2 linked regions of the Cupriavidus necator genome follow. Each later gene encodes a partner of the first gene's protein in a complex. Links are inferred from orthologs where the notes say so. Each region holds a gene or a part of one and is shown on either strand. Other genes may lie near its edges.

Evidence for each region. The genes of interacting proteins can lie anywhere in the genome.
Region 2: the proteins of scpA (region 1) and meaB are in contact, whole or in part, in a crystal structure (PDB 8DPB), measured with the Methylorubrum extorquens proteins. The link is inferred for Cupriavidus necator from one-to-one orthologs. Residues at the interface, in SOR27001.1 of Methylorubrum extorquens: Glu577, Glu578, Asn579, Asp580, Gly581, Arg582, Arg583, Arg585, His596, Ala604, Ser605, Ala608, Asp609, Gly611, Phe612, Asp613, Val614, Asp615, Ile616, Gly617, Pro618, Leu619, Glu625, Arg628, Gln629, Val631, Glu632, Asn633, Asp634, Glu661; in SOR26638.1 of Methylorubrum extorquens: Arg20, Ala21, Ala24, Arg25, Thr28, Ser32, Arg33, Arg34, His37, Thr98, Gly99, Gly100, Ser101, Ile102, Leu103, Lys106, Thr107, Ala110, Ala113, Ile114, Asp115, Arg116, Ala118, Phe119, Ile120, Arg121, Pro122, Pro124.

What each region holds. Positions count from the first base shown.
Region 1 is NZ_CP066018.1:3,443,664-3,447,716, forward strand. Bases 614-3,612 are described here. They hold scpA (methylmalonyl-CoA mutase), read left to right. Parts: upstream 614-1,073; coding sequence 1,074-3,152; downstream 3,153-3,612. Other genes in these bases: I6H87_RS16160 (Pnap_2097 family protein), read left to right, coding at 614-1,077; I6H87_RS16170 (DUF4438 domain-containing protein), read right to left, coding at 3,345-3,612. In the rest of the region: I6H87_RS16155 (MSMEG_0569 family flavin-dependent oxidoreductase), read left to right, coding at 1-239; more of I6H87_RS16160, read left to right, coding at 241-613; more of I6H87_RS16170, read right to left, coding at 3,613-4,053. UniProt on the Escherichia coli protein: Catalyzes the interconversion of succinyl-CoA and methylmalonyl-CoA. Could be part of a pathway that converts succinate to propionate.
Region 2 is NZ_CP066019.1:2,002,225-2,005,750, reverse strand. Bases 1-2,999 are described here. They hold meaB (methylmalonyl Co-A mutase-associated GTPase MeaB), read left to right. Parts: upstream 1-1,048; coding sequence 1,049-1,951; downstream 1,952-2,999. Other genes in these bases: I6H87_RS28050 (ABC transporter substrate-binding protein), read left to right, coding at 2,431-2,999; I6H87_RS28055 (hypothetical protein), read left to right, coding at 1,989-2,324; I6H87_RS28065 (CaiB/BaiF CoA transferase family protein), read left to right, coding at 1-1,052. Outside these bases: more of I6H87_RS28050, read left to right, coding at 3,000-3,526. UniProt on the Escherichia coli protein: Binds and hydrolyzes GTP. Likely functions as a G-protein chaperone that assists AdoCbl cofactor delivery to the methylmalonyl-CoA mutase (MCM) ScpA and reactivation of the enzyme during catalysis.

The DNA.
Region 1 (4,053 bases):
CGATCATCTGGTGCATCGGCTTCCGGCCGGACTTCAGCTGGCTCGAAGTGCCGGTGTTCAACGGCCGCGGCTATCCGGGCCACGAACGTGGCGTGACCGCGCACGCCGGCCTGTACTTCCTTGGCCTGCCCTGGCTGCACACGTGGGGATCGGGGCGATTCTCCGGCATCGCGCGCGACGCCGAGTACCTGGCCGCCCTGATCGCCGCAGGCCGGGGCGACACCGCGCTGGCCGCCTGACATGGAAGCCGTCGTCTCGCGCCATGTGGCCGGCATGCCCCAGTTGGCATACACCGGCCTGTCAGAGAACTGGCTGCTGAAGACCTGCGGCGACCTGCACTGGCGCCTGCTGGCCGCCGGCGCCGGCCTGGGGGTGCCGGACTTCCGCGATGCCGAGGGCAATCCGGTGTATGCGGCGTTCACCGCGATCCGCGTGCGCGACGCCGCGCCGCAAACGGTCGGCGAGCACGCCGGGTTCAGCATCGGTTCGCACATCGTGCCAGCGGGTGGCGTGAAGCACCTCAGCGAACATGCGGTCGACATGCATGGGGACTGCCGCGCCAGCGTGACGATGCTGTCCACCTTCATCCGCCGCACGCGTGACCGGGACAACCGCTCGGTCGTGCGCACCATGCCGACCGTGGCCGCGCAGTGGGCCGGCGCCGGCCCGTCGGCACAGGCGGCGGAACTGTCGCTGCTGGCACGGCGTTTTCGCGGCGGGGATTGGGGCATGCATCTCGGGCTCGATCAGGCCCGGCATCGCGTCTGCCACGCCGCCGAGTACCTGCCGTGCCCCTGCAACGACTTCAATGGCGCCGACCTGCTGTACTTCGCCAGCTTCCAGGCCATGGTCGATCGCGCGGAATGGCAATGGCGCCGCGACGCGGATCCGCCCACGGTGTTCGCGCGGGACCTGTTCTTCCATGGCAACGTCAATGTCGGCGAGTCGCTGGAGCTGATCTTCTCCGCGCTGCGCGAGGACGAGGAAGGATTGACGCACTGGTGTGAGATCCGGCGCAGCCGCGACGGCGAGAAGATCGCAGATGTGGTCACGCAGAAGCGGTGGAGGCAACGATGAACGCGAAGCGGGATGACCCGGCAGGCGCCCTTGAGCTGAAGCCGGTCTACGGGTCCGGCGACCTGACTGGTCTTGGCCACCTGGGCGGCATGCCCGGCGAGGCCCCGTTCGTTCGTGGCCCCTATCCCTCCATGTACCGCGGCAGGCCATGGACCATCCGCCAGTACGGGGGATACGGCGACGCCGTGACGTCGAACCTCGCCTATCGCGAGGCCCTGAAGCAGGGCGCGCAGGGCTTGTCGGTGGCCTTCGACCTGCCGACCCATCGCGGCTATGATTCCGACGATCCACTGGCGCAGGCCGATGTCGGCATGGCCGGCGTGGCCATCGACTCGGTCGACGATATGCGGCGCCTGTTCGATGGCATTGCGTTGGACCGTGTGTCGGTATCGATGACCATGAGTGGTGCGGTGCTGCCAGTACTGGCAGCGTTCCTGGTCGCGGCCGAGGAATCGGGCGTCCCGTTCGAACAGCTGCGCGGCACCATCCAGAACGACATCCTCAAGGAGTTCATGGTCCGGAACACCTGGATCCATGCGCCGCAGCCGTCGCTGCGCATCGCCACCGACGTGGTCGAATGGCTGGCCGCGCATGCGCCGAAGTTCAACGGCATGTCGATCTCGGGCTATCACTTCCAGGAAGCAGGCGCCGATCCGGTGCTGGAACTGGCACTGACACTGGCCAATGCCAGGACCTATGTCGGCCTGCTGCGAGAGCGCGGCCTTGATGTCGATGCATTCTGCGGCGGACTGAGCTTCTTCTTCGGCGTCGGCAAGCCATTCTTCGTCGAGATCGCCAAGCTGCGCGCCGCGCGGCTCCTGTGGCACGACATCGTGTGCGAGCTGGGCGGCACCAGCGCGCGCGCCACCGCCATGCGCATGCATTGCCAGACTTCGGGCTGGACCCTCGCCGCGCAGCAGCCGCTCAACAATGTCGCGCGCACCACGATCGAGGCGATGGCCGCGATCTTCGGTGGTACGCAGTCGCTGCATACCAACGGCTTTGACGAGGCATTGGCTTTGCCGGGCGCGCAGGCCTCGCGGCTGGCCCGCGATACGCAGCTGATCCTCCAGCATGAGTTTGGCCTGTGCGACGTGGCGGACCCGTGGGCGGGCTCCTACCTGATCGAGTCGCTGACCGGCCGCATGGTGACGGAGGTTCGCGCGGTGCTGGCGCACATCGACGCTGAGGGTGGCATCCTGGCAGCCCTTGAATCCGGCTGGGTGCAGCGGCGCATCCACCAGAATGCGCTGCGGACGCAGGCTCGGCTCGATGCGCGGGAAGAGGTCGTGGTGGGTGTCAACCGCTACCAGGAGCCCGACGACAATGGCCAGGAATGCCTGGAGATCGACGGTACCCAGGTGCGCGTGCAACAGGCACGCCGCCTGGACGCGCTGCGCAGCCGCCGCGATGACGCCGCGGCCAGGCATGCGCTGGCGGCGCTGACCGAAGCGGCCAGGCGCGGCGGCCGCAACCTGCTAGCCTGTGCGATCGATGCCATGCGTTGCCGCGCCACGGTCGGGGAATGTACCCGGGCCCTGCTCCAGGTCTGGCCGCGCCATACTGTCCGGGCGTCCTACGACGTTGCGCTGTACGGCACGGCTCGCGCTGGCAACACGGAATGGCTGGCGGCCTGCGAGTGCGTCAGTGCGCTGCGCGAGCGGCTTGGCCGTGCGCCCCGGATACTCGTGGCCAAGCTCGGCCAGGACGGCCACGACCGCGGTGCGAAAGCGGTGGCGGCCGGGCTTGCGGATGCCGGGTTCGTCGTCGAACTGACGCCGCTGTTCCAGTCGGCCGAGGCGGTTGTATCTGCCGCCTGCGATGGCGACTTCGATGCCATCGGCATCTCCACGCTGGGCGGCGCGCATCTGGATCTGCTGCCGGCGCTGCTACACGCCTTGCGGCAGCGTGCGCTCGAAGTGCCGGTCTTCGTCGGCGGCATTGTTCCGGCAGACCACAGGCGCTTGCTGCGCCAGTGCGGCGTGCAGGGGATTTTCGGACCGGGCACGCCGATGGAGATCATCGTGAGCACCATCGTGGCTGCGCTCACGTTGTCGAGGATGCCTACGGCGTAAGCGTGACGTCCTCGATCGCCACGTCGCCCACCAGCATGTAGCCGGGCGCATGCGTGATACACAGCGGCAGCAGCGCCTGCACGGCCGCGGCCAGAGGCGTGCCGCCTGGATGGCGATGCTTCCGCTTGCTGAGATGTCCGACAACCGGGTCGCGACCTTCCCGCGTTTCGTATTTGCACCAGAACCTTCGCCCTACCGCGTGGCGAACGCCAGCCGCGGTGGCGCTTCTGGCACCGCGCAGCGAACGCGCCGGTCGCGCTCCGGCAGTGTCAGCTGGGTACGTGGCGGCGCGGCTCGCCGCACGCCGAGGATTTCGGCTACATTGGCTTGCGGGCGGAGCAGCGGCCGCAGCAGCGAGGCGGGGCCTGTGAGCAGCGGCGTCACGCCCGGGCCGTGCCCGCTGACCGTGCTGTCGCCGTGTACCACGACGCCGATGGTCACGCGGTCATTGGCGTAGCGCGGCCCCCGCCGCGTATCGGCGCCGATGATCGCCACCATGTCGCCGAAGCGCAGGCTGCCCAGACGGTAGCGCTCACGTGCCTGCCGGTCCGACAGCTGGATATCGTAATCCCCGCGCCATGCATTGTTCTTTCCCAGTCCGGAGCCCATGACGCGCGCCGGCACCAGATGCGTGACCGGCGCATGGAGCTGGCCATCGCGCTCCAGCAGGCCCCATCGCGCCAGCAGGCGCGGCGAGCAGTTGAGGACTTCGATTCGGGGGTAGTCGCGGAGTCGTAAGCCCAGTCCATGCGAAAGAACCTGGATGCGGTCGCCGATGCAAAGGCGCACCAGCACCTCCGTGGGAAAGTCCACCAGCACGTGGTTGACGCCGCCGTGCTTGCCCGTCACCACACCAGTCCGGCCCGCGCACGCTCCGTTGACCACACGGGCCGGATTGCCG
Region 2 (3,526 bases), on another replicon or contig:
TGACCGACCTGGGCGCCGAGGTGATCAAGATCGAGACCCCGGAAGGTGATATCGGCCGCACCATCAGCCCCCATTTCATCGGCCCGCACAATGCCTACTTTGCCAGCCTGAACCGCAACAAGAAAAGCGTGGTGCTCGACCTCGCCAGCGAGGCAGGGACGCTGGCACTCGGGCGGCTGTTGCGGCAATCCCATGCGCTGGTGACCAACCTGCGTCCGGCGGCGGTGCGCAAGCTCGGGCTCACCTACGAGGTGCTGCGCCAGTGGAATGAGCAGCTGGTCTGCGTGGCCGTCACCGGCTACGGCCTTGACGGCCCCTATTCGGACAGCCCGGCATACGACTATGTGATCCAGGCCATGACCGGGGTCATGGCCTTGACGGGAGATCCGGCGGCACCGCCCACCAAGGCCGGCTACTCGGCGGTGGACAACTCGGCTGGCCTGGTTGCCGCAGTGGGCTTGCTTGCGAAGATCGTGCAGGGGCGGGGTGGGCAGGTGGACGTGGCCATGTACGACGTGATGCTGTCACAGCTCAACTACCTTGCCGGGGCCGCCCTGAACGCGGGGGAGACCATCGAGCGGCTGGCCGACTCGTCGCATCCCTACCTGGTGCCCGCACAGATCTTCCCGACCGCCAAGGGCTGGCTGACGCTTTTCATCACCCATGACCGCTTCTGGAAGACCTTCTGCGAGGAGGTGGACCGGCCGGCGTGGACCACGGATCCGCGCTTTGCCACCATGGCGGGCCGCCGCGCGCACCGTGCCGAGGTGATACCCGAGATTGCCGAGGTGCTGCGCTCCGCCCCGGCGGCGCAATGGGTGCGGCGCCTGGGGCCACAGGGCGTGGTGGTGTCGGAGGTGGGCACATTGAATGAGGCGTTGGGCAGCGACATCACCGCTGCGCGCTCGCTGATCGTGGCGCTGGGGCAGGGCGAGTTGCCGCTGCGCGCGGTGGCAAGCCCGATCCGCTTCTCGGATTACGAGCCGAGCTATGGCCTGCCGCCGTTGCTTGACGAGCATCGCGATGAAGTCCTGGGCAAGGTGGCGCCATGAACCCGTCCTCGCTCGACCGGGGCGCGCTGGGCCGGACGCTGACCCGCATCGCCAACGCCACGCCCGCGGAGCTGGTGCAGCGAGCGCAGCGGGATACCCCGCTGCATCCGGCCAGGCGCATCGGCATGACCGGTGCGCCCGGCGCGGGCAAGAGCACCCTGTTGGGCCACCTCGCCATGGCGCGCGCGTCTAAGGGGCGCCTCGGCGTGCTCGCGGTGGATCCCAGCAGTCCCAGGAGCGGCGGCGCCATCCTCGGGGACCGGATCCGCATGGATGAGCTTGGCACCAGCCCGGAACTCTACATCCGCTCGCTGGGCTCGCGCGGCACCTCGGATGGCCTGGCTGACAACCTCCCGGAGATGCTGGATGCGATGGATGACTTCGGCTTTGCCGAGGTGCTGCTGGAAACGGTCGGTGTCGGCCAGACGGAATACGCGGCGCGCGCGCAGGTCGATACGCTGGTGCTGCTGTTGTTGCCGGACAGTGGGGACATGGTGCAGGCGATGAAGGCGGGAATCATGGAAATGGCCGATATCTTCGTCGTCAACAAGGCAGACCTGCCGGGCGCCCAGCGCATGGCCACGGATATCCGGCGCATCGGCGCCATCACGCGGCATGCGCAGGGCGCGTGGGTTCCGCCGGTGCTGCTGACCGCGGCATCGCGTCCCGCCTCGGTCAGTGCTCTGTCCGATGCCATCGACCGGCACCAGGCGTGGCTGGCTGCCGCCGGGCGGCAGGCGGCCTTGCGCAGGCAGCGGGCCCGCTACCGGCTGAAGCGCCTGCTCGAGGTCCAGGTCGCCGAGGTGGTCGCCAATCAGGACGATGAATTCCTGGCCCTGCCACTGCGGCAGCAGCTGTCCCAGGCCTGGACCCAGCTGGGCAAAGCCATTGGCGCGTAGCGCTGCCAGTCCGAACAACGCCGGAGCCGCAAGCACCATGTCGCGCGAAAGAATCAAGGCACTCAAGAAAACCATCCGCACCGCCGGCCGCGCCGAAACCCCGGCGCACCAGGTGCCAGATGTGCGGGCGGCCGCGCTGGCGCTGCTGCGGCACAGCGTCAGGATGCGGCACGAGCGGCTGGCGGTAATCCGCCTGCTGGACGCGATCAGGCTGCGTGCCGACATAGACGGGGAACTGTGGCGCTATTTCGAAACGGTGGAAAGCGTGCGGGCAAATCCGGGGCAGTTGCGCAGGCTCAGGAAAGCGCACCTGTCCGCATTGGCCAGCCCGGCCGGGGCAGAGGCAGCGCCACCAGGCGGGATGCGGGCGTGAACGGATGCAGTGCAATCTGTCGACAGGAGGGGAGATGCGGATAAATAGAAAACGAGTGCCTGAAGGCCGGGCAAGGCGGATCAGGTGGCCGGCTGCGTTGCTGGGCATGGCCGGCCTGGCCCTGGCCGGACCGGCTGCGGCCCAGTTCAGCGACGAGTCGGTGAAGATCGGCGTGCTGGCGGACATGTCAGGGCTTTACTCTGACATGGGCGGCAACGGCCTGGTCGAGGCAGTGCGGATGGCGATTGCGGATGCCGGCGGCGAGATCAACGGCAAGCGCATCGAGCTGGTCCACGCCAACCATGCCGGCAAGCCCGATACCGCGGCCACGCAGGCCCGCGAGTGGTTCGACCGGCAAGGGGTGGACATGATCATCAGCGGGCCCAGTTCCGGCACCAGCCTGGCGGTGGCCAAGGTCGCAGCGGAAAAGCAGCGCCCGGTCATGGTGACCGGCGGCGTGGCGGCGCAGCTGACCAATGAGGAGTGCTCGCCCTATACCATCCACTATCTCTATGACACCGTGGCCCTGGCCAGGGGCACCGGTGCCGCCATGACCAGGCAGGGCGGACGGTCGTGGTACTTCCTGACGGTGGACTATGCCTTTGGCGCCTCGCTGGAGAAGGAGACCGCGGCGGTGGTCACCGCCGGCGGCGGCAAGGTCCTGGGCAGCGTCCGGCATCCTTTGTCCGCCTCCGATTTTTCCTCCTTCCTGCTGCAGGCCAAGGCATCGCGGGCCCAGGTCCTGGGGCTGGCCAACGGCGGCGGCGACACCATCAATGCGATCAAGGCGGCCAACGAATTCGGCATCTCCAGGTCGATGAAGATCGCGGGGCTGATGCTGTTCATCACGGATGTGCACGCCCTCGGCCTGGGACTGACCCAGGGCATCACCCTGACCGAAGCCTGGTACTGGGACCAGAGCGATGACTCAAGGAAGTGGGCAGGGCGGTTCCAGGACAAGATGAAGAAGAAGCCCACCAGCATGCAGGCGGCCAGCTACTCGGCGACACAGCACTATCTGCGCGCGGTGAAGGCTGCCGGCACGGACGCCGCCGCGAAGGTGATCGCCGGCATGAAGGCCACCCGCATCAACGATATGTACGCCCAGAACGGCTATATCCGCGGAGACGGACGCATGGTGCACGATCTGCGCCTGATGGAAGTGAAGAGCCCGGCTGAATCACGCCAGCCGTGGGACTACT